DNA from 2 places in the Spirosoma liriopis genome. Region 2 is predicted to be linked to the other one. Evidence: riboswitches for the same ligand, from Rfam matches in the RefSeq annotation. Region 2 holds a riboswitch; the other holds the start of a gene.
What was found. A riboswitch is a leader RNA that binds a small molecule or an ion and turns the genes downstream of it on or off. The one in region 2 is predicted to bind cobalamin.

Region 1: linked by a shared signal. The riboswitch ahead of M0L20_RS02340 (TonB-dependent receptor plug domain-containing protein) and the one ahead of M0L20_RS24815 (cytochrome c biogenesis protein CcdA) in region 2 are both predicted to bind cobalamin.

The regions. Positions count from the first base shown of each region.
Region 1 is NZ_JALPRF010000001.1:551,030-566,854, forward strand. It holds gene M0L20_RS02325 (hypothetical protein) at 15-1,652, shown strand; gene M0L20_RS02330 (M16 family metallopeptidase) at 1,758-3,101, shown strand; gene M0L20_RS02335 (M16 family metallopeptidase) at 3,150-4,526, shown strand; cobalamin riboswitch at 4,633-4,822, shown strand; gene M0L20_RS02340 (TonB-dependent receptor plug domain-containing protein) at 4,967-6,967, shown strand; gene M0L20_RS02345 (DUF5074 domain-containing protein) at 7,188-8,279, shown strand; gene M0L20_RS02350 (M20/M25/M40 family metallo-hydrolase) at 8,307-9,899, opposite strand; gene M0L20_RS02355 (DUF4062 domain-containing protein) at 10,095-11,273, opposite strand; gene M0L20_RS02360 (ribonucleoside-diphosphate reductase subunit alpha) at 11,366-13,861, opposite strand; gene M0L20_RS02365 (type B 50S ribosomal protein L31) at 14,461-14,703, shown strand; gene M0L20_RS02370 (hypothetical protein) at 15,046-15,318, shown strand; gene M0L20_RS02375 (hypothetical protein) at 15,341-15,583, opposite strand; gene M0L20_RS02380 (hypothetical protein) at 15,758-15,825, opposite strand, start outside.
Region 2 is NZ_JALPRF010000006.1:105,570-121,394, forward strand. It holds gene M0L20_RS24780 (cupin domain-containing protein) at 123-701, shown strand; gene M0L20_RS24785 (sensor histidine kinase) at 811-1,836, shown strand; gene M0L20_RS24790 (LytR/AlgR family response regulator transcription factor) at 1,988-2,764, shown strand; gene M0L20_RS24795 (alpha-L-rhamnosidase-related protein) at 2,832-4,979, opposite strand; gene M0L20_RS24800 (helix-turn-helix domain-containing protein) at 5,148-5,996, opposite strand; gene M0L20_RS24805 (NAD-dependent epimerase/dehydratase family protein) at 6,115-7,047, shown strand; gene M0L20_RS24810 (TonB-dependent receptor plug domain-containing protein) at 7,214-9,433, opposite strand; gene M0L20_RS24815 (cytochrome c biogenesis protein CcdA) at 9,474-10,109, opposite strand; cobalamin riboswitch at 10,227-10,433, opposite strand; cobalamin riboswitch at 10,479-10,681, shown strand; gene M0L20_RS24820 (hypothetical protein) at 10,644-10,850, opposite strand; gene M0L20_RS24825 (cobyrinic acid a,c-diamide synthase CobB) at 10,840-12,210, shown strand; gene cobN (cobaltochelatase subunit CobN) at 12,216-15,825, shown strand, end outside.

The DNA of each region.
Region 1 (15,825 bases), on a different contig from region 2:
TTTACCTTTTCCACATGAATCAATCACCTTATCGCCTTCTCATCGTAACCATTTTTATAGGTATTCTTGGACTAGAGGGTTGCAAAGATGCTCCGCTTACATGGCCCACTCCGGGAACTGGCGGTAATCCGGCACCGCCCGCTGTGGTCGTTCCACCCGCTACTGTCGTATCGTCAAGTACCGTTGGTCCTTTTACGTACACGGTCCCAGCTCAGGAAGCCGAGTGGCTGAGCTACAACGGCAACCTGATCAATGGCCGCGCGATTGGAGCTACTACGGTTCAGGAATCGGCCACGCTTCGGCTGGAAGTACGGAAAGAGTACGGCGGATCGATCCAGATCTACGACAAGACGACCAATCAGTATCTGGTCAACTTCTTCGATAAAGGGCGCGAATCAGGTTTTGCTTCTTACGCCGGGCCTCGCTCCTTTGCCGATGATTCACCCCGCTGGAAAGGTGTGGGGTACAATCCGTTGCAGGCGGGTGACGATGGTGGCAATCCCTCGCCGGTATTATTTCACGGTCTGATTAATGGGTACATCTACACGAAAACGCAATGCCTTTCCTGGGCGCATCAGGACAAGCGACTGCTGCCTTTCTTTTATGAGCAATGGGTACGGCTCGATGAGAACAAGGTGCATGTGAAAGTGCGCCTGACGAACCAGCGTGGCGACAAAGGTTTTTACAATTTCGAGGAACAGGAGTGGCCGTTTCTGATGATCAACGGAGCAAAGAGCGTTCGGTTTTATAACGGATCGGCTCCGTTCACCAACGCAGCAACGAGCACATCGGACGGTATCGAGCGGGCGCAAACGCAGGGCGGATCGATTATTACGCAACAGATCTCGTCCTTTTACCTGACCGAACCCTGGGAAGCCGTTGAAATTGGCGCAAACCGGCTGATCGGCCTGTATTCACCCGAGATGTACCGGGCAAATTATAACGTTGCGGCTATTCCAGCTCACGATAATTGGGAAGGCGGCAATACCATGACCTATCTGGGCGGGCGGGTTTTCGATCCGCTGGATAGCGACAATACCTGGCTGAAAGAATTCACGCTTATCGTGGGTACCGAGGCCCAGATTCGGGAGCATGTGTATGCGCAACCTCGCCTGACTAAACCCGATTTCTGGTTCGACAAGACCAACGGCCGCAATCAGTGGTACGTGTTTGATGGCGGCCACGACCAAAAGCAGCCATTCCGCGTAGACAACTGGACCGTCACCTACGACGGCCACATCGACAACGGGCCGCTGAACGCTCGGGGAACAAAAATTCTTTCGTCGACGGGAAGCTGGCGGGCCAGTGACATTGACACGATCTACATTCGAATGGGCTATAAAGGTCCCGAGCAGCAACTCAACCTGACCTGGCTCCTGAACGGACAGTCGCCCGATGGCATTAATCCGGAGTTTCCTATTCAGAATTCACTTGTGTTTCCGCGCGGAGCACGACCGCACTATGGTCAGGTTTTGCCGATTTCCGTCGTCAACGATGGGCAGATCCGCACGTATCGCATACCCATGCGCCATAGTTTGTGGAAAGATATCGTTCAGCAATTCGAGATTATTCATACACAAGGAACATCGGTGATTGCGCCCGGCGAACAAATTGAGCTGGTATATTTTGGGACGACGAATCCAGACAAGTAAATTCGGGCTTTCCGGCTGTATTACACGATGCAACATCAACCGCGCATTGTTGTCTTTTAGCCCGAAAACCGTTTCATTTTACTATTTCATTCGCAAATCATTTCCATGAACAAACGAATCGGGCTGCTGGCCGGACTAACCCTTTCTATGGGTATTGCGCTGGCGCAGAACAAGCCCAAACCGGAGGACGTGCAGACGTTCACGCTCAAGAACGGCATGAAATTCATGGTCCTCGAAGACCACTCTATCCCTAACGCCAACTTCTACACATTCTGGAAAGTCGGTGCCCGCAACGAAGTCCACGGCATCACGGGGCTGTCGCACTTTTTCGAGCACATGATGTTCAACGGGGCAAAAAAATACGGTCCTAAACAGTTCGACCGGGTGATGGAAGCCAACGGCGGTTCGAACAATGCCTACACAACCGAAAACACGACGGTCTATACCGACTGGTTCCAGAGCGGTGCCCTCGAAACAATCTTCGACCTCGAATCCGACCGCATTCGCGACTTAGCGATTGACCCCAAGATGGTGCAGAGCGAACGGGGCGTCGTGCTGTCCGAGCGCAGTACGGGTCTGGAAAACAGCAACTACCGTGTCATCAGCGAACTGGTCAAATCGGTCGCTTTTGTCGAGCATCCGTACATGTTTCCGGTCATTGGTTTCGAATCCGACATCAAAAAGTGGACGCAGGAAGATTTAGAAAAGTATTTTAAAACCTATTACTCGCCCAACAATGCCGTTGCGGTGGTCGTCGGTGATGTGACGGCGGCTCAGGTAAAGAAGCTGGCCGAAAAGTACATCGAGTCGATTCCGGCCCAGAAATTACCCGACAGCCTGCGCACGGTAGAACCGGCTCAAAACGGTGAACGGCGCGTGACAACCTACAAGGACATTGCTACGCCGAACATTCTGATGGCGTACCACACCCCCGAAGCCCGCAACCCCGACTACTACGCGCTTGATTTGCTGAGTGGTGTGTTGAGTTCGGGAAACTCGTCGCGGTTGATTAAATCACTGGTACTCGATTCGACCATTGCCTCGCGGGCGTCCAGCTACTTTGGCGAGTCGTTCGATCCAAACCTATTTTCGGTCTACGCCATTGCCGCCAGCAATGTTTCGGCGGAGCAACTGGAAAAATCGGTGCTTAACCAGATCGACAAAGTCATCTCGGAAGGCATTACCGACGTTGAGTTGCAGAAATTGAAAAACCAGAAGCTGATGGAATTCTATCGCACGATGGAAACCATCAACGGTAAAGCCAATTCGCTCGGCACCTATGAGCTGTTTTTCGGCGATTACAAAAAGCTGTATGAAGCACCGGCGCTTTACGAGAAAGTCACCAAAGAAGACATTCAGCGCGTGGCCAAAACGTATCTGACGGCCCGCAACCGCACGGTTGGCTATCTGCTGCCAGAGCCAAAAACCAACCCCGCGAAAAATAACTAACTACGATTATTCATTCCCAACGATTCAAAGACCGACGGGCTTTGTAGTATGAAAAAAATAGTCATAATCATAACCGCCTTGCTTATAGCGGGCGTGTCGCTGGCGCAGACATTCAAAGTGCCACCTTACCAGAAGTTTAAACTCAAAAATGGCTTGACCGTCTACCTGATGGAACAGCGCGAAGTACCGCTGATCAACGTGTCGGTGGTCTTCGACGCGGGCGCTGTGCAGGATGGCAACCGCTACGGCCTGGCCAATATGACCGCTGATGCCCTTTTGTTTGGCAGCTCCAAGTACACCAAAGCGCAGCTGGAAGAAAAAGCCGAATACGTGGGAGCCAGCGTAGACACCTATGGCGGAAAGGAAGTAGCGAAACTAACGGCTTCATTTGCCGTGAAAGATCAGGATCTGCTCTTCGACATTATTCAGGACGTAATCACCAAACCGACTTTCGACAAAGGCGAGTTCGATAAATACAAACAGCGGCAACTGCTCCAGCTAACGCAGCAAAAAGAAAGTCCGCGCGCGGTTGTCAATTCGTATTTCAACCGGTTCGTATTTGAAAACCACCCGTATGCCAACCCGATTTCGGGAACCCCTTCGTCGGTGTCGGCCATTACAGCGAATGACGTTCGGCAGTTTTACCAAAAAAACTACACCACCGACCGTGCTGCCATCGCCGTTGTAGGTGACTTCAATACGGCTGCCATGAAAAAGCGGATTACCGATTTGTTCGGTAACTGGAAAACAGCTGCGGCTACCTCACCCAAACTAACGGACCCGACCGTTTCGTTCGACAAAAATCGGGTCTTGCTGGTCAACAAAGACGATGCTCGCGAAACGACCTTTTTGATTGGCGGCAAAGGCATTACGCAAAACAACCCGGACTATATTCCGGTCGTAGTAGTCAACACCATTCTGGGCGGTCGGTTTACGTCCTGGCTCAACGACGCCTTGCGCGTAAATTCAGGATTGACCTACGGGGCTGGTAGCCGGTTCGGTACGTTCCGCAACAGCGGTACCTTCGCCATTTCGACGTTTACGAAAGTGAGTACCACCACGGAGGCCATTGATATGGCCCTTCAGGTACTGGACAGCCTGCACCGCACGGGTATCGACGAGAAAACGCTGCTTTCGGCTAAAAACTACGTCAAAGCCGATTTCCCGCCCCGATACGAATCCGCCGGTTCGCTGGCCGACCTGCTGACGGATATGTTTAGTCTGGGTTTTGACGAGTCGTTTATCAACAATTTCCAGAAGAATGTCGATGGGTTGACGGTAGCGAAAACGCGGCAGATCATCGATCAGTATTTTCCGAAAAACAACCTGCAATTCGTGCTGATCGGCAAAGCGGATACCATCCGCGAAAAGGTCAAGAAATACGGCACAATCACCGAAAAGGAAATTAAGGCCGACGGCTTTTAAATAACGCGCCCATCTGGTCCCCCCTCGAATACACTGTCCGGTAAATTCGTACCGACACATTGATTCAGGACGGACCGGATGGCCGTCTTACGCGTTTATGGCCTATCTTTGTCCGCTCGTTTCAGGTTTGCCCTTCTCGTAAGGGTGATTAAAAGGGAACACCGGTGTAAATCCGGGGCTATTCCCGTAGCTGTAAGTTCTGATTACCAGCCGATAACTAAAAAGCCACTGCCGTTTGGCGGGAAGGCGTTGTCGGTAGAACAAGCCAGAAGACCTGCCTCAAACGAATTCATGATTCGAGCTTTCGGGTAAAAAGCCGGAGATGAAAGACAGTTCGGTTAGGTGGCGCGTCACCTGTGCGGTCACAAACGAGCAACGGTTCGTTTGTCTTTTATTTCAGTTTCCGACAGCTCATTACTTAATCTCATTTTACCTGATTAATGATGAGCAAAATCAGTACATTTCTTTCGGCGGCTCTGGCCGTATCCTCCCTGTCCGCTCTGGCGCAGGACAATCCACAAGTTCCTTCTTCGAACTCGGTTCAACTGGATGCCGTGACGGTCACGGCCAACAAGATTGAACAAAAGCTTTCTCAAACCGGCAAAGTCGTTACGGTGCTGTCTGACTCGGTATTGCAACGCTACGCAACACAATCCGTGAGCGAACTGCTGTCGCGGCAGGCCGGTCTGCAAATCGTCGGTTCGAATGGACCACTCGGCACCAACACGGACATTTTTCTACGGGGAGCCTCAGCCGGTAACACGTTGATTCTGCTGGACGGACTGCCGGTTTACGATCCGTCTGGCGTAGCGAACACCTTCGACCTGAACTTGCTGACAGTGGGCGAGTGCGACCGGATCGAAATCTTACGGGGAGCGCAATCAACCAGTTACGGTTCCGATGCAGTGGCGGGCGTCATCAACATTTTTACGAAGCGCGCGAGCAGCAATGCCGTTGGCCGTAAGCCGTTTGGCGTGAATGCAACGGTTAACTACGGTACGTACAAAACCTTTCGGGGAAGCGTGGGCGTAAGCGGCCAAACCAATAGGCTATCGTACAACGTGCAGTACACCCGGCTGTCGTCGGCGGGTTTCTCGTCGGCCACCGATCCCACCGGCACAAATAATTTTGACAAGGATGGTTACCGGCAGAACGCCTTACTGGCCAATTTTGCGTTTCAAGCAACGTCACGGCTTACGCTGAAAGTACAGGGTTTGACGACGGCCTACTCCGCCGACATCGACGCCGGAGCGTTTGCCGATGATAAAGATTTCACGTTCAAGAGCCAGTTCAAGCGGTTAGCGACCGGCTTCGATTACAAGCACGCCCAGGGCAAACTGTCGTTTAACTATAGCATTGGTGATAGCCGCCGGACGTTTAAGAACGATTCGACAGCGGTTGAGCCGAACGCATCGGAGATTTACTCGTACCAGCAATACGGGGGGCTAGCTCACTTTGCGGAAGTGTATCACAACCTGAAGCTGGGTTCCTGGAGCGAATTGCTGACCGGTGCGGATTATCGTTTTAGCAACACCGACCAAAGTTACCTGTCGATCAGCCAGTACGGTCCTTACCAGTCACCACCCATTGGAAAAGATACCGCCCGTGTTGGGCAACTTGGTGTGTATGCCACGGCCATCCTCACCCCCTACCGAGGTCTTTCGGTCGAACTGGGTGGTCGCTACAACCGGAATTCGTTGTACGGAAACGTGTTTACGTACTCGTTTAACCCGTCTTACCTGCTGTCGGATCGGATCAAGATCTTTGCTAACCTGTCGTCGGGATTCCGGGCGCCTTCGCTTTACCAGTTATTTTCGCCGTACGGCAACAAAACACTGCGGCCCGAATACAGCGTCTCCACCGAAGCCGGATTGCAAGTATTCACCAAAAGCCGCACGGCCTGGGTCCGGGCCGTTTATTTCGACCGGCAGATCAAGGACGTTGTATTTTTTGAATCGCTGAACAGCGCACCCTTCGGTCGTTATATCAACTTCGACCGGCAGCACGATCACGGTCTGGAACTGGAAGCACAGGCGGCTATTAACAAACTGACCCTGTCAGGCAACATTACCTGGCTAACGGGTAAGGTAACGACTGCTAATGCCGGACGCGACACGACCTACAACAACCTGTTTCGGCGACCCAAGACTCAGATCAACCTGAGTGTAGGCTATCAGATTATACCGCGCCTGTTCGTTTCCGCCACGATGCGCTCCATCGGTGAGCGTACCGATCGTTTTTATAACGGAGAAACCTTTGCAACGGAGAGCGTGACGCTGACCTCTTATACCACGATTGATCTGTACGCGGAAGGGCAGATTACGCCTAAACTGCGTTTATTCGCTGATGTTCGTAATTTGTTTGACCAAACCTATTACGATGTCTACGGCTATAACACCCGCCGTCGGAATGCGAACATTGGTATTCGCTTTACTTGGTAAGGGGTAAGGCAGTCAAATCGGCTCATCGGTAACGAAGATGATGCATTCAGGCCGGTTGGCAGCAACCAGAGAACAACAACGAGGTCTTTTGCAAACGGGTAACTAACCGGAGTACGCGGAGGGTAATTTCAGGCACAAAAAAAGCGTCAGGGAGCGCGGTATGTCAGCAATAAATCGGTTCTTTGTCTAATAAAATAGCTCAGCCGTAACGTTTATGACCATGCGTACTCTTCTACTCAACAGCCTTAGCCTTGCTTTTCTGACGCTTTTTAGTGGAGCCTGCCACGTTGGAGATGCCCCGCCTTCGCCCTATGAGCGGGGTGCGTACGTTGTCAACGCCGGTTCTCCCTCAGCCAATAACGGGACAATTTCCTTTATCGCCCGCAACACCAATACGGTTACGAACGATGTGTTTACCGCTGCTAATGGCCGATCCTTGACCGGCATTATCAAAGACTACGTAGAGATCGATGGGAAAGGGGTGATTCTGCTCGATAACAACGCTGCGGGTCAGGATAAAGTTGAAGTCGTTGAATCGGGTACGTTTAAATCACTGGTGACGTTCCAATCACCGGACGTAGAAAATCCGCGATTCGTTATTTATGCCGCCCCCAACAAGGCGTATATCAGTTGCTGGGATGCCGTAGGAAGCGGAGGAAACGCCTTCGCTAACCCCGGCTATATCCTGGTGCTGAACCTAGCCTCCCGGACCGTCAGCAAAAAGATACCGGTTCCGAAAGGTGCCGAGCGCATGGTACTGGTCGACAAAGAAGTGTTTGTTGGCAGCGCGGGTGGCGAACGGGTACTCACCGTGATCAATACAGACACGGATGAGGTTGTTCAGCCGGGTATCGATGCGGGCGTCAATGCCAATCCAGTTGGGTATGATTTCAATCAAAAGCTGTGGGCCTATGTACCGTCAACCAACGAAATGGTGCGCATCAATCCGGCGACAAAACTAGTCGAAACCCGGCTGCGCGTTGGCAATGGCTCCCGAACGCCCAGCGCCATCACGCTGAGCGCCGACCGAAAGCTTTTTTTCTTTGTCAATTCCTACAACGATAACGGCAGATTGCGGGGCGAAACGTACCGTTTTTCGATCAACGATACGGACATTCAGGCCAGTACACCGTTTATACGCCGTTTCTTCAGTGGACTCAGTACAGACCCCAATGACGCACGCGGATTGATTTATGCCGCTGTGACGCCTTCGAATGATCAACCGGGTTACGTGCTCCGTTATCAGCCCAACGGCGCTCTGGTTGACTCCGTTCGGGTTGGCATTGCCCCTAGCCGTTTCTTCTTTCGGTAGCTATCTGGTAATTGTTGACGGATAGCGCTAGTTCAGCGGTGTCGTCAGAATAGACAGGCAGGTTTTTATACCTGTCCGTAAGTTACCGAGTCGTAAGTTTTCGTTCGGGCTATGCTGGTTGTTGTCCATGTTAACCAGCGGGACGATGACTGCCGGAATGTTCAGCGCTTGAATAAACGGTACGACGGGCACGGTTCCTCCCATGATGCGGATGATTACCGGGTCCCTCCTGACCGGCTCTTTACCAAATCCATTAGTCATTGCTTTTCGCAGCCAGACGCCCATCGGTTCGTTGATACTCGTTCGGAAAGCTGGCGTACCTGCATTGCCTTCGAAGTAAACAAGCTGCGCGTATTTCAATCGTTCTTCGGGTGTAGGTACATGGTCTAGCACGGTAAACCCTTGCTTTTCGATGTGCTTGCGGACCAGTTCGACCATCCGTTTTCCGTCGGTTTCGGGCACCAGCCGAATGTCGAACAGCGCGGTAGCTTCACTCGGCACAATGGTTGCTGCCCCTTTGCCGATCTCAGCGGACTTCATGCCCCGGACATTCAGCGACGGATATTGCAGCGACTCCTGGTAATTACTGCCTACTTTGTCCTCCTGGGCAATCAGCAACGCTTTGTTGATGTCCTGTTCCTTATCCGGCACGGCGGCCATGATCTTTTTTGTTTCATCATCGAACGCAATACCCTCGTAGAAACCCGGAATCAGGACCCGCCCCTGCTCATCTTTCATCGACGTAATCAGCCGGGCGAGCCGAAAGGCTGGATTGGGCGCGTAATTTCCAAAATGCCCGCTGTGCTGGGGAGTAGCAGGTCCGTAGGTTGTAATGGTGAACCCGGCGTTTCCCCGACAGCCGAACGTGAGCGTTGGCAGGTTGGATGAATGCATCGGACCGTCCATGACAATCATGTAATCGGCCCGCAATTTATCTTTATACGTGTCCAGTGCCCCTTTCAATGAAGGTGAGCCTTTCTCTTCCTCCGAATCAATGATGATTTTTATGTTGAAAGGCGGGGTTTTCTTTTGGGCCTGTACGATGTCGAGCGCGTTGAGCATCATAATGATCGGCCCTTTATCATCCGACGTAGACCGACCGAACAGACGCCACTCGTCGTTAACTACTGTCTTAGGTGGATTAGAACTCAATTCTTTATAGTCACCGGCGCCCGTTTTCTCCTTCAGTACGGTCACAAACGGATCTTTCTGATTCCATTCATTAGCCCGTACCGGTTGACCGTCCAGGTGAAAGTAAAACAGAACCGTTTGGGTAGCTTTAGGAAATGTTTTCTCGGCCAGAACCAGCGGCAGATTAGCGGTTTTGAGTACGGTTGTCTGGAATCCTCGTTTCGCCAACGCTTTTTCAGTCCACGCAATGTTGTTGAGAATATCCGATGCATTGACCGCGTCATTGGGTAAGGCCACGTACGCGCTAAGCTCATCGATGGCAGGCCACAGCTGCTTGTCAACCAACGCGTCTATCTGCTTAGAACTCGGACTCTGCGCTAAAACACTACCTGGATAACTAACGACAAGCCAAAAAGCAATCCAGATAAGGCGATGGCATTGGGGTTTGCTAAAAGACTGGTCGTGCCGATTTGTTTGCGGGAACGTCATCTTGAGGTTTTGTAGGAAGGTATAGGACGAAATAAGAAAACATATATGTACATTCAAATATTCTACAATTTCGCAGCTATTCGAATATAACAATCTTTTGAATATGTATCATTGCGCAAAACTTACTACTATATAATTAAAAATTCAATCTATTTATTCACTGTTTGTAGATTTGAATTTATTATTCGCCCTATATCATTTTTTATTATTTGTATCTTCAAGGAGTTTGAGCGAAAGCTCAAATTCTGAAATGAGTTTATCTATTGTTTTTAAGTACTCTTTCTTTGCTTTAGCTAGTTTTGATGTCATGGCTGGTAATTCGGCCACAGTTTCCTTTAAACTAGCTAATGATAATAAGCCAAAGTTAATAGATTCTTCTAATGTGTTTTTACTTACCTCTAATTCAAGCAACTCTTCATCATTCGAAGCGAATGAGCGAGAATTAACATAGACATTGGAATAAGCGTTGAATCCTTTTGTAACTGCGTCACGGTATTTTGGTATTTCTACATTTGTTTTCTTCACAAACAGCATAATATCATCCGCCGTATCATCAATAATTTTCCTAGCTTCCCGTATTCTTGCTTGCTCGGGAATATGTTTTATCCCGCTTATTTTTTCTGTTCCTTTACCTAATTTGTTTGACATATCAACCATATAAATAGTTATACGGCCTGCAGAATCTTTTATTTTGGTAAAATAATCATTAACAACTATAAGGCTATCTAGATAGCCAATTTCTTCTACTTCTTCTATATCCTCTGCACCGAATACTATAATATCTTCACTTTCCTCTACCTTTTTTTTTTCTGGTGCAGGTTTCGCAGCAATAAGTCTATATTCGTTAACTAACTTCGGCAATAGTAAATTTAGATGATTACGGGCTAGGTCTTTAAAGTCAATCGCTTTGTTATAATCCCAATATAGTCCTCCTTGGGGTCCTAGACCTTTTTTAAAATCTTGTATTTTCTTAATTTGCTCTATATCAATCTCATTCAGTGATAGTGAAACGTTCTTGAAATACATCATGATTTTAGTAGTTCCACCATCTTGTTTTGACTTTTCATAAGCTCTAGTAAACTCTTCTAAAGTGCCAGAGCCAAATCTATTTGTAGGACTACCAAATCTACCACCCATTATTCCAATGAAAACATCATAATCATCTTCGATTTGCTTGTTTATTACGTCTTGTGCGTCATCTCCAAACGAAGGAAATATATTTGTTTCCCATCTAATTAGCTCTAATTTTATAGATAGTAAATTAGCAGTAGTATGGTTGAGTTCATCAATTACTTCTGCCAACATTTCACGCTCTTCTATTAAATCACCCGGTGATACTAAGAATATATTAAATAGAGTTACAGACTTTGCCATTTATATATAGTATAATTATTAGTCAAATTTTTTAATGAGAAAACCCTACTTTAGTAGGGTTTTCTCATTAAAAAACCATAAGTTAATGTGTACTACGATCCGCACATTTCGCAACCTTCGGGATCGTCGAGCGAGCAGGTCATAGCAGCGTATTGCTGTTCGAGGTCGGTTACCATCGGCACCGGCGTTGGTACAGCGTTGGTAGCGTGCTCTTTTGCGTACTGCGCGTAATCGAGTGGCTTCTCGATGGGTGCGGTTTCGGCCATAGCGGGCTCCAGCTGTGGTTCGGCCTGTGGCTGAACAACGGTAAACTTAACGGCATCGGCAGCAGCTTTGGTACGCAGGTAGTACATACCCGTTTTCAGACCTGCCTTCCACGCGTAGAAGTGCATCGATGTTAGTTTACCGAAGTTCGAATCCTGAATGTGAATGTTCAACGACTGCGACTGACAGATGTACGCACCCCGGTCGGCGGCCATGTCGATGATATTCTTCTGCTTGATCTCCCAAACTGTTTTGTACAGCTCTTTGATGTTTTGCGGAATACCGGGAATCGCCTGAATCGACCCGTTGGCCAGGATCAGGTTGTTCTTCATGGTATCGTTCCACAAGCCTAGTTTTACGAGATCTTTAAGCAGGTGCTTGTTAACCACGACAAACTCGCCCGACAACACGCGACGCGTGTAGATGTTGCTTGTATACGGTTCGAAGCATTCGTTGTTACCCAGAATTTGCGAGGTCGAAGCGGTTGGCATCGGTGCCAGCAATAGCGAGTTCCGAACGCCGTGTTCAACAACATCTTTACGCAGGCTTTCCCAATCCCAACGGCCCGACTTTGGTTTCACCGGTTCGCCGTCGCGGTCCCACATATCGAACTGGAAAATACCCTGCGAGATAGGTGAGCCTTTCCAGGTTTCGTAAGGGCCTTGTACTTTCGACAGTTCCATCGAAGCGGTCATGGCTCCGAAATAGATAGTTTCGAAAATATCTTCGTTCAGGCGACGCGCTTCATCCGACTCAAACGGCATCCGCAGCAGGATAAAGGCATCCGCCAAGCCCTGCACGCCCAAGCCAATTGGCCGGTGGCGCATGTTGCTCCGACGCGCTTCATCAACTGGGTAATAGTTGATGTCGATGATTTTGTTCAGGTTACGCGTAGCCGTTTTGGTAACCTCGTATAACTTATCGTGGTCGAACCGCAACATACCATCGTTACCACGAGTGATGAACTTCGGCAATGCTATCGACGCCAGGTTACAAACCGCTACCTCGTCGGGAGCCGTGTATTCGATGATCTCCGTGCACAGGTTCGACGACTTGATCGTACCCAGGTTTTTCTGGTTCGACTTTTTGTTGGCCGCATCTTTGTACAGCATGTACGGCGTACCCGTTTCGGTTTGCGATTCCAGAATCTTGAACCATAAATCCTGCGCTTTTACCGTCCGGCGGGCACGGCCTTCGCGTTCGTACCGGGTGTACAGTGCTTCGAATTCTTCACCGTAGCAATCCGCCATACCGGGGCATTCGTGGGGGCAGAACAGCGACCAGACATCATTGTCCTCAACCCGCTTCATGAACAGATCAGGCGTCCAGAGCGCGTAGAACAAATCACGGGCACGGTTTTCTTCTTTTCCGGAGTTCTTTTTCAAGTCCAGGAAGTCATAGATATCCGCGTGCCAGGGTTCCAGGTAAATAGCGAACGACCCTTTGCGCTTACCACCGCCCTGATCGACGTAGCGCGCCGTATCGTTAAACACGCGCAGCATCGGGATGATCCCGTTACTGGTTCCGTTGGTACCTTTGATGTAGGTTCCGGTTGCGCGAATGTTGTGAATGCTCAGACCGATACCACCCGCTGATTGCGAGATCTTGGCGGTTTGTTTCAGCGTATCGTAAATACCTTCGATGGAGTCGTCCTGCATCGTCAGCAGGAAGCAGCTCGACATCTGTGGCTTAGGTGTTCCGGCGTTGAACAGCGTTGGCGTTGCGTGAGTGAACCACTTCTCACTGAGCAGGTTATAGGTTTCGATAGCCGCGTCGATGTCGTCCATGTGAATACCTACAGCCACGCGCATCAGCATATGCTGGGGCCGTTCGGCAATCCGTCCGTTGATCTTCAACAGATACGACTTTTCGAGGGTTTTGTAGCCGAAATAGTCGTACCCATAATCCCGATCGTAAATGATGGTAGAATCCAGCAAAGCCGCGTTCTGGCGAACTACCTCGTAGACCTCTTTCGAAATCAGTGCTGCGTTCTCCCCGGTCTTAGGATCTTCGTACGTATACAGCCGTTTGATGGTACCGGAAAACGATTTGTTCGTCTCTTTGTGCAGGTTCGAAATAGCAATCCGAGCGGCCAGGATGGCGTAATCGGGGTGCTTGGTGGTCATTGAAGCGGCTGTTTCAGCGGCCAGATTGTCGAGCTCAGTGGTTTTCACACCGTCATAGAGGCCGTTAACCACTTTCATGGCAACCTCCACGGGCTGAACATAAGCCGGATCTAGGCCGTAGCACAGTTTTTCGATCCTGGCGGTAATCTTGTCGAACTTAACCGACTCCCGGCGTCCGTCACGTTTGATTACGTACATGAGCGTTATGATTATATTTTAATATATGGAATAAATATTGAATTCAAGAAATTGAAGTTTCCAGGAGAAACGCCGACAGGCTTGCTCGCATCATTTCAGTTGGCAGTCATGTGTAAGTAACTAAAGAAACAAAGTTGGCCTAGTTAGCCGCTGCCAGACTAAAATCGAATTTTAAAGTTCTATTGAAATAGACGGAAAAGCAACCCCGAAGGTTCGGGTGTTCTTGCAATTCGTTAAAACGTTCAACTCTGCCGGAAGGTTAAGAAATTGTTAAGCCGTAATCCTTAGCGACTTATCAAATACCCAAGTGGAGAGCTATGCTAAGAAAAATAAAAATTGATTTTACTGACTGGTTACGGTGCACAAGCAGGTTTGACGGAGGGCACTCATGCCGTACTGAGGCTTCTAAAGATATAGAAAATAGCTAGTAGTAACACCTAATTCGTCGTCCAATGTTAGCAAACGGACATGAGTATTCGCTTGATAATCATCTACGCAAAGAACCCTAGAAACTGCTTGTCAATCCGCACAAAACCACGTACCTTTGCGTTCCTTTTCGGTCGGAAACCGAGAAGATGACAAGAAACTGAGATTAGATTATGAAAAAGGGCATTCACCCGGACTACCGCGCAGTGGTATTCCACGACCTGTCGAGCGATTACAAGTTCCTGACGCGTTCGACGGTTCAAACAAAAGACACGATCGAGTTTGAAGGCCAAACCTACCCGCTCGTTAAGATCGAAGTTAGCTCGCAGTCGCACCCATTCTACACCGGTAAAAACGTGTTGCTGGATACGGCGGGCCGTGTGGACAAGTTCCGCAAGCGTTACGGCACAAAATAAGCCTAAGAAGAGTTCAACTCTTTTTAGTATACCATCAAAAAAACCTGCTTGGTCTAGACCGGGCAGGTTTTTCTTTTTACAGTCGGTTTAGCTGGATGTATAAGCGTACCAATCAGGAGCAGAAACCTTATTTGATCGATTGCCAACAGAGCGTCATTTATGTTTACGATAGTCGGTTATCAATGACAGCTATACTTATAAAACTTTTCAAATAATAGTATTTAACCGTAAATTTTCGTGTAACCAGTCACACTTTGGCCTGTAATTTGTCAAGTTAATCTATGGATCTATTCTATACCTCTTCTTGCTCAATCACTAATCAGGCCATGCCTGCCCTCTGCTATGACACTCACGTTTGGCCACTATACCCTTCTGATGGCTACCCGCCACGGGGTGACCTTACACCAGCTTGCAGAACAAACCAACTTCGACCCGAAACTCATCTTTTATCTCCTCGAAGAGTTGGTTAATCATGACCTATTGAGAACCAGCCAGCAGGCCAACGAAGAGCAGGACTACTACGAATTAACCGATATAAGTTTTTCCTATATCCAAGAGTACGAGCGGCAAAATCCTGATTTGATTATCAGTGGCTCCATTGATTCGAACCGATAAGCGAACGATTGTTTCGCTATGTTCAGGCTACGCGCTCAAGGTGCTTCTTGGCCAAACGAGCAATCATCCTTTCCTCCATATTTAGTAGCGAATACTCTTCGCCTTTGTACGGAATAACGACGCCCATGACGGCATCATAAATGCCAAGCGGAGCTATGTCCTGATCGTTGTCAGCTTTACTTAAATAATCAGTTGCTTGCTGTAGCGACGGAAACCCTTTTGCTACCGGGAAAGCAAATAGTGTAAATACGGATATGTATTGCATAGGTTTCGGTTAGTCTACCTATATATACGAACGAAGCTTGCCTATAGTTTTACTTTTAACTACAAATTGTTAACATTTTTTTATAAAGGTAACAAAATTAGAATTAATAACGCAACAAACAACAAAAGCCAGATCCTAAGATCTGGCTTTTGTACGATGACTTATCTTGCTAAACTAGTTGTCGCTGGGCTCTATGACGCAGCCTAACTGTTGCTGTACGGCTTTGGCGAAAGCAACCTTGT
Region 2 (15,825 bases):
GTACCGCTTCAGTAGTATCATCCTCGGTAATCGGCCTGGTCTCTGCGCAAATTTGTCCCATCAACGCCGGTTTCGAATAGCCGGTATTCGTTCAACCAGTCATTCAGTTAAACAACAAGCTCATGCAAACCGTAAAACAATCGGCAACGACCTCAACCGCTTCGCGCACCATTATCAACCCGATCCTCAAAGACGAAGTAATCTTTCTGGAAACAAGCCGCGAAAGCAATGGCTACCACACGTTAGTTGAAGTAACGCTTTCAGCGGGTGGGGGTAATCCGTTGCATTACCACGAAGATTTCTCGGAAGAATTTACATGTCTGGAAGGTGAGTTAAGCATTCAGGTTGGCGACCAGATTATCCGCCTTAAACCGGGCGAATCGGCAACGGCACCTGCCTACAGCAAACATCGCTTCTTTAATCAAAGCGCTCAGTCGTGCCGCTTCCAGTGTCGGATTGCACCCGGCTGCCCCGGTTTTGAACAGACCCTTCAAATTACGTATGGCCTGGCCAGAGATGGGCAGTCAACCGCGCAGGGTATGCCCAAGAGCCTATACGCCCTAGGCTATACGGTTATGATTAGTGGAACCTACCTGGTCGGTTGGATGGCCGTGCTGCAACCTGTCTTGAACTGGTTGGGTCGCCGGGCGGTCAAGAAAGGAATTGCCGCCGAACTACAACGTCGTTACCTGACCGTCTAGCAGTTTGTACAAGCAGGTTTGACGTTCAGTTTTTCCCGTTGACCTGCTTGTTTTTCGCTTGATTCGCTTCCGCCATCGTTTATCTTTGGATTAGCTTGATTCCTCGTCTATGAAACAGTGGGCTACGTTTGACCGCTATAATTTTCTCATCTATTTACTGACTTACCCCGCTGTTATTATTTCCAATTACATCATTTTTGGGCCGCTTTACTTTCAGGATAAATCGCTGTTCATTGACAGTACGATTATTATCAATATCTGGGGAGCAGTCATCTTTGTCGTGCTCACGTTATGGATGAATTACATGCGTTATTGCTACGGAGCACCCGATCAGTTCGGCCAGCGACTTCTGTACTCCATGCTCATGTACGTCGCTTTCATGATGTCCGCGATTCTAATCCTTTATTGGCTCTACGATCAGTTGGGGTATCCGTACAAACCCGAAACCATTCCCTGGGTACTGATGATTGGCTTTGTTACGAACGTTATATCGGCGGGCTCGCACGAATCCATTTACACCTACAATCAATTACGCCAAAGCACCGAGCGGGAGTACAAACTCAAGCAGTTGCACATGCAGCAACAGATGGATGTGCTCAAACAGCAGGTTAACCCACATTTTCTGTTTAACAGCCTGAATTCATTAATCACGTTGATTGGGGAAGACCCAAAGCAGGCCGAAACGTTTACCGAAGAGTTGAGTTCTGTGTACCGGTATGTGTTGCGGGCCAGTGAACAAAACTTAACCGATCTCGCGACGGAACTATCCTTTATTCATTCGTACGTTCACCTGCTCCAGACTCGATACGGCAGTGGTTTTCAACTGTCGATTGAGGTAGACAAGCGGTTCCAATCGTACCAAATTCCTCCACTCACCCTACAATTGCTCGTCGAAAATGCCGTCAAACATAACATCGTTATGAAGAGTAAGCCGCTGACGGTTCAGATTCAAACCGACAGCTTGGCCAATCTACACGTTCGCAATAATATTCAGCGAAAAAGACAAGGTGTTATGTCAACGGGCGTCGGTTTAGCAAACATTCTGTCGAAATACGAAATGCTGGGTCAGCCGATGCCTTCGGTGCGGGAAGAAACCAATCAGTTTGTCGTAGCTCTGCCCTTAATTCCGGTTTAGCGTATTGTGTTGCATCTGGTTTCAGGTCAGTAGCGGGCTATACCGTTTCAGTCGCGTTTTTGGGGTGTTGATACAATGTCGCGCTGGGTGCATTGTACGGTCTGGCTAGTTTCGTGAATCGACTCACCCAATTCTTAGCCCAGACAATTTTATGAATGTCCTTATCATTGAAGATGAAGAATTAGCGTCCCTCCGACTGACTAAACTGCTGGCCGAATTAGCGCCCGATATACAAATCGTCAATGTAACGTCCAGTATAGAAACATCGGTAGAATACCTTCAAACCAAACCGTCCCTTGATCTGATCTTCATGGACATTGAACTGGCGGATGGGCAAAGCTTCGAAATTTTCGAACAAACGCCGATTTCGACACCTGTCATCTTTACAACCTCCTACGACGAATATGCGATTAAAGCGTTTAAGGTCAACAGCATCGATTACTTGCTAAAACCCATCAAACAGCCCGAACTGGCCGCCAGTTTACACAAATACCAGCTTCTCAACCGCCAGCCTGAAATACCAACCATTCAGGTCGTTGCTATTGATTCTCTTGTCGAACAGTTGCGCCGACAGAATGAGCCTGCCGAGTACCGGCGTCGTTTTCTGGTGCGGCACCTGTCGCAGTGGCTTCCCATCGAAGTAGGCGAGATTGCGTTTTTTCACTCGGAAGACCGGGTCACTTTGTTTCGCACCTTCAGAGGCCAAAAATATTCACTGGATTACACACTGGACGAGTTGGATTCAATGCTTGACTCTACCCTGTTTTTTCGGGCTAACCGACAGTTTATTGTTCACGTAAACGCGGTACAGCAAATTCACGCTTATTTCAATCACAAGCTCAAACTTACGCTCAACCCTTGCCCCGCTGCGGAGGTTCTGGTAAGCCGGGAACGAGCCACCGACTTTAAAAAATGGATGGGCAAATAAGTCACTGTAAACAGCGCTTATTTGCCCATCAAAACGTCAATCTTAATTGCTTCAAAAAGCTGAATTTTTAAGGTAGTGAGTAAGACACAATGTAATTTTTACCCGCTTCCAACGCCATTTCAAAGGTTTGTTTTCCTTTACTGATTAGCTGACCTTCTTTGCAGGCAGGCTTTTTAGCACTTTTGAAACGGAGCAGTCCTTTCCCTCCTACCGTGTTTACTTTGATCTGTCGCGTGTTGACCGATACCGCAATATCGCCCTGGGGTGTTGGCACTTTACCTTCTATCCATTGCAGACCGCCCAAATTTGGCTCGATCACGTAATTAGCGTATCCGGGCTGCACCGGTTTTACACCCAGATAATACTTACCCAGCAAATAAAGCGGACTGGCTCCCCAGGCATGGCACAGGCTTTTCCCGAACGGACGACCGTACATGGCGTAACGGGCCGCCCCTTTTTCTTTCGGATCATACGCTTCCCAAAACGTAGTAGCACCCTCCTGAAGCATTCCCCCCCAATAGTCTTTTATTTCTTTCGTTACGTAGGCTTGCTGACCAATTTCGGCCAGTGCTGCCAGCTCATAGAACCGCATGTACGGTGTCGTGATTTTCTGCACCTTGTCGTTCATCAATACGTTTTTGGTAACAGCATTTACCTTGGTGGAATCGAGATAGCCAAACATTGTGGCAAACATGTTGGCATAACGGGTAACCTGCCGGTTTACCTGCCCATCTTTCCGGCTGTGGATAAACGCCTGCTGATTGGGGTCCCAGAACGTTTCCAGAATTTTATTTTTCAGATCGACCGCCAGTTGATTGTACGTAGTTGCTTTTTCATTGTCGTTCATGAGCGAAGCACAAAGCGCCATCGTCTCGAGACTACGAGCAAATAAAAGTTGCTCGGCACTTAACTCACCTTCCTTCGTCATGGGTGCCCAGTCCAGAAAGACCCAATCACCGGGTAGCCCTTCCAGCATACTATTATTGTTTCTTCGCTTCAGCACAAAGTCCATCAGCGTAACCATGCGCGGATAGATGGTTTTAAGGAACGCTTCATCGCCGGTATACAGGTAGTAGTCGTAGATCCCCGTAAACCAGTACAGCGAGTAATCCAGAATGGTGTTGATGTGGGATTCTACCGGTTCGGCTCCACGCAGCGCCCAGGTAGTTCGCTTCACGGATTCATTGTCGAAAAACGAGTAGTAATTCATCAGGTAAGACTGTACAGCATCACCCGACCAGACCCAATGGTCACGTTTGATACCGTCGAGAAAGAACTCCCGCGTGTTCAGTTCGAGGGTACGAATCGATACATCCCATATCTTGTTTAGTTGCTCGTCGGAGCTTTTAAAGGTTCCGCGCTGAGCAAGCGGCAGGTACTCGTATAACATGGACACATCGGCAAACTGAATGCCCGGCTCATGAACGATGTTGACAAAGCGAAACGCCCGTGCATTGCTGGCCGTAAAATCAGTTGAGTTACCGTTTATCGTGTAATGATCGAGGATTTCGCAGGAATCAACCGACAACGCTTCTTCCTGCGACTCGCCGAAATAGAGCGATAATTTACCGGTACCCGTCAATCCTTTCAGCTGAACAAAGCCAATCGTTTCCTGACCAAAATCGACTAAAACCGATTGCGCATTACGCTTTATGGACGTGGCCTTCACTTCTTTCGTCGGTAAGCTATAGCGGGAAGGAAGCTTCTCGGGACCGTCGAAGTTCCAGCTACCCGCGTACCCATTGGTTGCCTTACCGGGCATGTTGTCCGCCGAATTGTTATGAACAACTTCTACTGTCCAGGTGGGATCGGAATAAATCGTTTTTCCCTGCACGTAGATCGATGGTGGGCTGACCTGATTATACACCTGAAAGTTGATGCTATGCTTTCCGGCAGGCAGTGTAATCCGACGAATATCGCTTTGCACATATTTCCCGTCAATCGTTACGTTGTACTGCCCTTCGACAGCTACCGTAATTTCTTCAGGCTGCGGTAAATTCAATTGTTTCGAAAAATTCACCACAATCTGATGGCTGTACAGTCGCCAGAAGGGCGGTATAAATGCATTCCGTTCGGTGCGTTTCGTCTGCATTTTATTGCTCAGCCAGATTTCAAAATCGCCCGGATACCAAATCCAGGTCGCTCTGGACTGAGCGGCCAAGTGAGTTGAACAAACAATAAACAGAAGACAGCAAAGAAACAAACGGTTACGCATGGGCGATTTAGGCTTTTGTTTACACAATTGAGCGGTGGTAGATTCTACCTAGTCACACTACAAAGTGACGAACTAAACTATCTTACCGTTCAAGCCGTATAAAGTAGAGTCGTTGCGGTGCAGCACCGCTAACAACCATTTGACCAACAAGTAGCGTATCCGATGATTTTAGTAATATTTACCGGGTTGCGAAATGCAGATTTCCTGACTGGCCAGTTGCTGTAAAAACTCGGTGGGGCTAAGGCCCATAAATTGCTGAAAGTCCCGAATCAAATGGCTCTGATCGTGGTAGCCATGAACGAATACCAGATTAGCCCAGTCGGGCGAGGCCGGGTACTGTGTAATCAGTTCGGTTACCATTTTTTTGAAACGCAGAAACCGAGCCAGTTCTTTGGCCGAAACCCCCAAGTTGGTCTGAAAGCGAAGCTGTACGGAACGGGTCGAAAGCTGACGCGTTTCGGCAATGACTTTCACTGGATCGATGGCTACGTTGTCGAACAATACGACTCCCTCCAGGATCGAAAGGGAGTCCTCATCGGCGGGGGCCATATGCAGCAACAGGTAAGCATTCAGCAAATCGAGCCGGTCAGCCAGCGATGGCATTGCTTTTAACTGCGCCCACAACTCCGCAAAAGTTTCATCGTTCAGTCGCATTCCGATGTCGGCATCCGCTTCACTTCGCAGTGAATGAATGGGTTGACCAACCAGCCGATAAAAGCCATTAAGCGTAAAGACGACAACCATCATGTCTGCGTCGGGCGGGACGGTATACCGCAGAAGCTTGTTGAGTGGTCCCAAAACGGCAGACCGCTCAACAACCCAGGTATAATCAGCTACCGACGCAGTTATTGCCGGGCCAAAATTAACGATCAGCATCATTTCATAGTTGGGCACCAACTGCTTCTGGATCGTCGGTGCTTGCGCTGATTGGCGAATGCAATAGATGTGTCGCACTACGTCCGTCAGCCGCTCGTCGGGTAGGAGAACCTGTTCTATGCTTGCATCGTCCGTGTTCATACCAGCTTTAACGAATCGTCGGGTTATTGGGTTTCGGTTGCCCCTGTTTCGTTTTCGTACAATCCTCTGGGTGTTACCTCCACTACTTTTGGTCTGTCAATCCACAAAAAATACGGTTATGGCTGTACATACTTTAGTGGGCGCTAATGGCACCATCGCCACCGCTCTTATTCCCATTCTGCAAGCAAACGGTGAAACGATCCGGCTGGTATCCCGCAACCCTAAGTCCGTAGCTGGAACCGAAACCGTGGCGGCTAACGTGCTCGACCGGAACGCATTAACACAAGCCGTAGCGGGTTCAAATGTGGTTTACCTACTCATCGGTATCGACTACAACGCGGATGTCTGGCAACGCGACTGGCCGATCACTATGCAAAATACCATTGCCGCCTGTCAGGCAACGAACGCTACCCTCATCTTCTTCGACGACGTATACATGTATGGTCGGGTAAACGGGCCTATCACGGAAGAAACGCCGTACCGACCTGTCAGCCGGAAAGGGAAGGTACGGGCGGAGGTGGCCCGCATCCTAGAACAGGCAATGAGCGAGAGGCACATCCGGGCAGCTATTGCGCGGGCGGTAGACTTCTACGGACCAACGGTGACGGATAAAAGTGCGCCGGGTGTGTACGTGTTCAGCAATCTTAAAAAAGGCAGCCGGGCGCAATGGCCCATTAACGCCGATGTGCCTCGCTCGTTTAATTATGTCCCTGACGCGGCCAAAGCGCTTTATCTACTGGCGACGCACGAGAAAGCGTTAGGCCAGATCTGGCATTTGCCTACACCCCGAACGGCGCTAACGGGCCGGGAGTTTGTTCGAATAGCGGCTCGCGCGATGAACCGTCCGAATAAATTACTGGTGCTACCCAAGTGGTTGTTAAAGCTTATCGGCTGGTTTAATCCTTTCCTGAAAGAAGCGTACGAGATGAATTACCAAGATGAGTTTCCGTTCGAGTTCGACTCCTCAAAATTTGAGCGGGCGTTCAACTATACGCCGACGTCTTACGAAGCGGGTATTCAGGCCACCGCGTCGTGGTTCAAAAACCAATGAGGGCTGCGTATTCTTTTCGTGAATTGCCGCTACAGAGTACTCTTTTAAAACGGTATACTTTCCAAACACAAAATCGGCACCGAAGCGTTTCGGTGCCGATGGACTACTGATCATCTACGCCATCAATCGCGTTTGGATCATCATTTTGCTAAATAACTAGGTAATGTTAGAACGCTAATGTATAGCGTAGCGAAATGGACCGACCGGGTAGGTTATACCCTCTTTTTTCGTAATAGTTCTCATCCGTCAGGTTTGCGATCTGTACACCAATGGTATGCTGTTTTGCTACTGTCATGGAGGCACTGACATCAATAACCAGATAAGCCGGGTAAACAATTTCAGGGTTGGCTGCGTCGGTAAAGTCGGTGTCTTTCCGATGACCAACATACCGTCCCAGCAACCGTGCCCGCAGTCCTTTGTAGGAGTTGTAATCCAGCCCAGCATTCCAGTTCTGTTTGGCTACGTTCATGATGTCCCGCTGCGTTACGGATCGATCCGTTCCAACGATGGTTTCGGTATACCGGAACATACTGGTGGCGTTGGCGAATAACTGTAATGAATACCGGTAGTTGCTCAGCGCACCAAAATCGTACGCTAGTTCATATTCGAGACCGCTGATTTCCGAATCGGCGGCATTCACGTACGTTGCACGCGCGACGATCACGTCGCCGTTGGTTTGCGCTTCATTGACCTGCGTTACGACCCGCGCAATCCGGTCTTTTACGTTTGTATGGAAATAGGTAACCCCGGCACTGAAACCGGTCTTCGGACGACTGAATGTCAAACCAGCGTCGTAGCTAACGCTATTTTCATTGGTCAAATTCGAATTTCCAGTCGTAATGGTAATCTTACCCGCCGAGGTACGTGTTTCAGAATACCCGGCCACATTGAACGCATCGGGCGTAACAAAGGCCCGTCCTACTGTACCTTTTGCCTGTAAGCCAGGTAACAGACGCACAACGGCACCTAGGCTTGGGCTAACGAATGGAGTTGTTGCCTTACCGGGTTTAAACGTCGTCAGCAGGGGCGTTTCCTTTACGTCAAACGTGATGTTGTCGTATCGGATGCCTGGTTGCAGAATAAGTCGATCGTGGTAGACATGCAGCAGCCCCTGCGCGTAAAGAGCCGACGAGCGAATGGCATAATTAGGCTGTGATGGGGCCCGCTCCGTCGTGGCATCGTTCCAACTGCGCGATTGTGTACTGGCATCAAGGTAATCGTAGCCCACCGTCAGCGTGTGTGGCCCTAACTGCCAGTTGTCTTTTAGCTGTATGCCAACCCAACGATTCTCTGTGCTCGACGATTGATACGGCGTCACTGGTTTACCCGAAACGTTGGTCGTTTTGAAAAAGCTGTTTTCGCCGGAAGCAAACACCCGTAAAACGGGTTTGTGCGCGCCCACCTGACCACTGACCGCAACTTCGCCCGCCTGCCGGTCGGCATCTTTCAGGCTGGATTGGGTAGTTCCGTAGGTAATGTCACCGGGCGATTCAACATCCTTGGCAATAAATTTCTCGCCCCGCGCATCAACACGCCAGTTGGTGCTGAGCTGGTAACCCACTCGTAATGCGCCCGAGTAATACGTTAGTTTGGTGTTTGGACGAACCTGCCCGTCATCTTTACGATCATCGATAGTTTCGGCGGGTTTGTTGCTGTAATTTTTTACAGCCTGATCGCCATCCAGCTTGTCCCGGAAAAAATTGCCACTGCCCAGCTTGTAATCCTGCGCCCGTTTGAAATAATTAAGCGACGCATCGAAGTCGAGTCGTTTCGTCAGGTTACCGCCGACATTTCCACCCGCCTGGTACGTCTGGAACGAACCGTATTCTGCAAAGGCGTTGCCATGAACCGGTCCTTTCGAACGCCGGGTAATTACGTTGATGACCCCGCCCATCGCCTGTGAACCGTAGAGTGCCGAAGCCGGTCCCTTCAAAACCTCCACCCGTTCAGCGTTATTCAGCCCAATGGTTGACAGGTTCGTAGCACCCGCTGGACGGCCATCAATAAGCAAAAGGGTGCGTTGATTGAGTCCCGAAAACTGCGGTCTGAACCCACGAATACCAACGCCCGACGATAAACTAGGGTATTGAATAACATTGACAGACGCCAGTTTTTTGAGCAGATCGGTAACGTCCGTAGCGGGTGTCTGGTCGATGTCATGTCGGCTTAGCACCGTGATCTGCTGGGGAACCAAATCGCGTCGAACTTCCGAACGGGTAGCTGTAACGACGACTTCCGTAAGGTCCCGGTTGCGTACGGTGTCGGGGGGTGTTGATTGACTCCAGGCCGGACCAGCCAGCAGACATACGATACCACTTACTGAGCTACGGTTGATGACTTGGGCACTGATGCGTAAACGGGTACTTAAACGTAAAAATAGACTCACTTGACTATACATTAGGGGTAGTTTAACGAGATGAAGCGGACTAAGGCTGGACAGATTCCCAGAGAGTAAATAAGCCAATGGCAATGGAAAAGATACCCACGGCATAATTGACAAGCCGAATGGTTTGCCGCCACGTATCGACCACCCTTGTCAGCGAAAAGGCCAACAGATACCCGTAAATGGTCATGGCGACAATGATACCAGCGCTTTGTAACACGATAATCCAGACGGCGGTAGAAGCGTCACGGGCGGCCAGGGTCAGCGCAACGGTACAGGCACCTCCCGTACCGGCCAATCCATGAACCATGCCGACCCAGAACGAGCGGCTGAACGACGTGTTGGGAGACGCCTGAACGTGCTCGTGCGCTTGCTGATGATTCCGTCGGATGGCGACAATGCCCAGCCAGATCATCAACGGTCCAACGGCCAGTTCGACTTGTTCGGCAATATTCAGCGACAGCGCCGATTTGAACAACAGAATCAGGCAGGAAAAAAGAATCAGCGTGAACGAATGGCCCAGCGCCCAATGCGACGACCGCCAGATAACACGCCAAATATGGTATTTAGCTTGTTTGTTTTTTTCGGAGGCCAGTACCGATACGGCGGCCATGTGGTCGGGTTCAAAGGAGTGCTGAACACCGAGGAGAAGTGAATCCAGCAAAAGAGGATTGATCATGCGTCTGCGCTACTAAATGAACCATTGATTGGCCTGCGGAGAACGCACACAAAAAGCCGATGTACACCCGGAGGGGTGCCGCATAATGCTCTCTGTTGCTTTTCGTCCCGAAAGCATTCCAGCTATTTGTTCAAGGCAGGTCTTCTGGCTCGTTCCGTTCTGACGCCTTCCCATTCGCAGTCGAACAGTGGCTAATTAAGTCAGAACCTTTTTGTGAACTATACAGCAGCGGGGACTGCTCCGATTTACACCATCGAAACGGTGCGACGGATTCCCTTTTAAGCGCTTCCCAGTAGAAAGCACACCCGTAAACAGCCACAAAAGTATAAAATATACCGTACCTTTGATGAGAATACGTTAACTACTTCATTTCCCCAACAGGAAAAGGGTTCTGCTCACGGGCAGATCAAGAGGGAATCGGTCAGGCCACCCCGGTGGTGTCAATCCGAACTGTCGCGCAACTGTACGTAACGTTACAAGTTGCTGCCCAACAATGTCCACTGGCTTTCCGGGCTGGGAAGGACGGCAGCAATGTTACAAGTCAGGAAACCTGCCCTTATTCTTGCTGACAATGCTTTCGCGGTCTGAAGCACGGTCAAGCTTGGCGTACATTGTCGGCCCTTTTTTGGGTACCGGAATGATGGGTTTATTGTACCCATAGCCTGGCTGGCTGTCCCCCTCCCGTTCGCATGGCGAAATGCAGCCTGACGTTTTTTTAAACGGGTTGTCAATGGAACGCATGCCTGATCTAGACGAATTTTCGCATTTTTTGCTGGCAGCGCCATCCAGCGGTTCCGGCAAAACAACGCTGACGCTGGGATTGCTACGGGCACTTTCGGATCGGGGCCTGCGGGTACAGCCGTTCAAGTGCGGGCCTGACTACATCGACCCCTATCATCACCGAACGGCAGCCGGTACGGCAAGTATCAACCTGGATCTGTTCATGGCGTCGCCGGAGCACGTGACCGAGTCGTATCAACGCTATGCCAGCGGTGCCAACGTGGCCGTGACCGAAGGCGTGATGGGCTTGTTCGACGGCTCGAATCGAATGCAGGGCAGTAGCGCAGCACTTGCCGAATTGCTGACTATTCCCGTCGTGCTGGTCGTCAACGCCAAAGCAATGGCTTACTCGGTGGCTCCATTGCTGTACGGGTTCAAAAACTTTTACAAAGGCATCAACCTGGTCGGGGCGATCTTCAACTTTGTCGGATCAGAATCGCATTACCGCTTTCTGGCGGAGGCTTGTACGGACGTAGGCGTCGAAGCGCTGGGTTATCTACCGGCAAATCCCGAATTTACCATTCCGTCCCGACATCTTGGTCTGCATATCTCTACCGAAACGGATTACGAACGCATCATTCAGACTGTTGCCGACGCTATTCCAAAGACAATCGATGTAGACCGCTTACTAGCGATTACCCGCGCCCAACGGTCAGAACGCACCACAATGTCTACGGCAGAACCTGTATCGGACCGGCGCATCAGCGTAGCCCGCGACGAGGCATTTACGTTTGCTTACGAGCAGAACCTAGACGTACTCGCTCGCTTCGGTCGCGTTACATTTTTCAGCCCATTGCACGATACATCACTGCCCGAAACGGATTTTTTGTACCTCCCCGGCGGCTATCCGGAACTGTACGCGCAAACGCTGGGCGACAACGACACCATGCGGGAAAGCATTCGGGCCTACTGCCAATCGGGCGGATTAACATACGCCGAATGTGGTGGGCTTATGTACCTCGGTCATCATATTGAAGATAAACAGGGCGCAGTTTTTCCAATGGTGGGAGCCTTACCGCTAACCACGTCTATGCGTACAGCGAAACTGACGCTTGGTTACCGCCGAGTGGACTGGAATGGATTGGCGCTGAACGGACACGAATTTCATTACTCAACGTTACAGGAATCAGTTTCTTCTGATTCACTCGCAACGATCACGAATGCGAAAGGGATTCCGGTCGAAACCAAATTGTACCGGGTCAGCAACACCTTCGCTTCGTACGTGCATCTATACTGGGGCAACAACCCGGCATTTATTCATCAACTTTTATCGGCATCTCTAGTCGATAAAAACAGAGCAACGACCGCCCTAGCGGACTAACCCTTATGGCTGACATCAAACGCCAGCGAGTAACCCGATCCGACGGTAAAGCCATAAACTTGGTTCAGCGCCGGGGGCACTTATCGTATTGCTACAACGCCTGTTGCTGCGGTCGCACCGACCGGGGGTACGCAGCCATTCCGGTCGAATTGTACAAAAGCGAGTGGATGCGTCGGAAGATTCGCAACGTCGTTCACATGACCAAAGGCGGGTGCCTCGGCCCCTGCACGCTGGCCAACGTGGTCACGCTGCTGTTCGATGGGCATTCAGTGTGGTTTCACTCCATCAATAGCGACTGGCAGATCATCGCCATTTTCGATTACATCGACAGCATGATTGCCGCCGACGGGTTTCTGGCCCCACCGGCTGAACTATCGGAATACGTTTTTCAATTTTACACCTGGAAAGGCTCCGAAATAGCGACCCAACTCGGTCAGACGGCAACGCCAACTGGCGGCATCGTATTTCTGACTCATGCCGACACCGACCTGCTGACGATGAACCGGGTCTTGCAGGAATTACCGGACGATTTTCCGAAAACGTCGGGGATCAGTCTGCTGGCGATCAAGAGCGAAGCGCAGATGGCTCAACTCCTCGACCGGGAGATCGGTGCCGCTCAGATCATTGTCCTGCGTATCCACGGTCGGCCAAGCAGTGTTCCCGGCTTTAGTGAATTGGTACGTCGGGCCAAAGAAAAAGGGCAGCATTTGATCGTCATTAGCGGTACGGGCGAATTGAACCCTGATTTTGCCGCCGTTTCAACGGTATCACCCGCTATTCTGCACGAAACGCTGGCGTATGTACAAGCCGGAGGCTATCAGAATTTCACCTCCCTGCTTCACTTCTTATCTGATCACCTGCTGATGACGGGATTCGGGGCCGATGCACCCGTCCAGCTACCCGAACATGGCATTTACCACCCGGATCTACCCGAACAGGCCAATCTATCAGACTGGGTACAGCAGCATAATCCGGATCGGCCTACGGTGGGCCTTACGTTTTACCGGTCGCACTGGCTTAGCGGCAACACGGCTTTTGTGGATGCACTCGTTCGGTCGTTGGAAGACAAAGGCCTGAACGCACTGCCGATCTTTACGTCGTCGCTTAAAGCGGTTGATCCGGTCACCAACGGTCCATTCGCGTTCAGCTATTTCCAGGCCGAGCACGGTGGCATTGCCATTGACAATCTGATTAATACCATCTCGTACGCGATGACCGATGTTCGCCCGGCGGACGAGGAAGCGGATTCAGGGCGAGCGCTGGCCCAGCTCAACGTTCCCATTTTTCAGGCTATTACGCCGGGAATGGCCCGTGGTCCTTGGGAGTCGTCAAGCCGGGGGCTCAATCCGCTGGATACGGCCATGAACGTAGCGATTCCTGAGTTTGACGGACGGATCATTACGGTTCCGGTTTCGTTCAAAGAGAAAGAACGGCATGCCAAAGGCTACGTTCCGCTGGATGATCGGGTGGAGCGCGTAACGGGGCTGGCCCTGCGTTTTTCTCGGCTGCGGAATCTGCCGAACGCCCAGAAAAAGATCGCTTTTATTTTCACAAATTCAAATACGAAAGCCTCGCAGATCGGTAATGCCGTTGGGCTGGATGCACCGGCTTCGCTGATGAATATCCTGTACGCGATGCAAGCGGAAGGCTATCAGATCGGCGAACTACCCGCAACGGGAACGGAGCTGATTCACCAGCTCATCGACCGTTGTGCGTACGACGAAACGTATTTGACCCCGGAGCAACTCGCCAGTGCTGCCGGTCGGGTGTCATCTGCGCGTTATCAGGAATGGTACGCTCAGTTGCCCGAAGTGTTGCGCAAAAAAATGGAGAAGCAATGGGGACCGCCCCCCGGCGAAACCTATGTTCACAACGGCCACATTGCGTTGGCGGGTCTGGATTTGGGTAATGCGTTCGTAGCGTTGCAACCGCCCCGTGGCTACGGCATGGACCCCGACGCCATTTATCACCAGCCCGATTTACCACCGACCCACCATTATTACGCTCTGTACCGCTGGCTCCGCGACGATTGGCGGGCCGACGCCATTGTGCACATTGGTAAACACGGTACATTGGAGTGGCTACCAGGGAAAGGCATTGGGCTATCGGTCAATTGTTTTCCCGATGCATTTCTGGGCGATCTGCCGCTTTTCTATCCGTTCATTATCAACGACCCTGGCGAAGGATCACAGGCAAAACGGCGCGCTCATGCCGTCGTGATCGACCACCTGACGCCCCCCATGACCTCCGCCGACAGTTACGGAGAACTGGCTCAATTGACGCAGTTGGTCGATGAATATTATCAGGTCGAAACGATGGACCCGGCCAAGCTGCCGCTCTTGCAACGGCAAATTTGGACGCTCATCAAACAAACGAATCTGGACGCCGATCTGTCGGCCATGCTCAGCCGCGACCACGGTGATCACAAGCACGATTGGGACGATGAAATGACGCCCGAAGGTGTGCCAGTCAGCCTGACCGAAATGGACGGCAAAGATGTTGCGCACTTGATCGAAGACATCGACGGGTATCTCTGCGAGTTGGGAGCGGCTCAGATTCGAAACGGTCTGCACACGCTGGGCGAAATGCCGACGGGTGACGCCTTGGTCGATATGCTGCAATCACTTACCCGGCTACCGAACGCCACGACGCCCAGTCTACCCGCCGAATTAGCGCAGCTTTTCAACTGGAACCTGAACACATTACAAGCGAATAAAGGTGCGCGACTTCAATCCGTTTCGACGGTATTTACGGAACTAGCCGGACGCCCCGTGATCACCCATTCGGATGCGCTGGAAGTCCTTGACGAACTGGCCAACCACTTGTTTCGGGTGACTCAACAGTATCGATTCCACCCTGACCGCATCGATCAAGTGCTGTTCGAGATGTTTAACGAATCACCAGCCCAAGCCAAGTTTGACGGCATTCGACAGGTGTTGCGTTACGTATGCAGTCGGCTAATGCCCAATCTGGCGCGTACCGACGACGAAATCACTAACCTAATGCACGGTTTATCCGGTGGGTATGTTCCGGCAGGGCCAAGTGGCGCACCGACTCGGGGGATGGCGCATATTTTGCCGACAGGTCGTAATTTTTACGCGGTCGATCCACGAGCGTTACCATCGCAGGCAGCCTGGGAAGTGGGTCAGCAACTCGCCCGCGAAGTGCTTGACCGGCACTGGAAAGAAACCGGAACGTATCCCGAAAGCGTGGGTATCAGCATTTGGGGTACGAGCGCCATGCGAACCAGTGGCGACGACGTAGCCGAAGTGCTTGCTTTGCTTGGCGTCCGACCGGTCTGGCAGGTCGAAAGTCGGCGCGTGACAACCGTGGAAGTGATTTCGCTCGACGAGTTAGGCCGCCCCCGAATCGACGTCACGACCCGAATCAGCGGCTTTTTCCGGGATGCTTTCCCACATTTGATTGAGTTGTTGGACGAAGCGGTTCAGCGCGTCATTGCCTTGGACGAACCACTCGACCAGAACTTCGTCCGTAAGCATTACCTGGCTGATTTAGCAGCAATAAGCGACCAGGATATGCCCCTCGAAGAAGCCGAAGAGCGAGCCAGTTACCGAATCTTTGGGGCAGCGCCCGGTAGCTATGGAGCAGGTATTC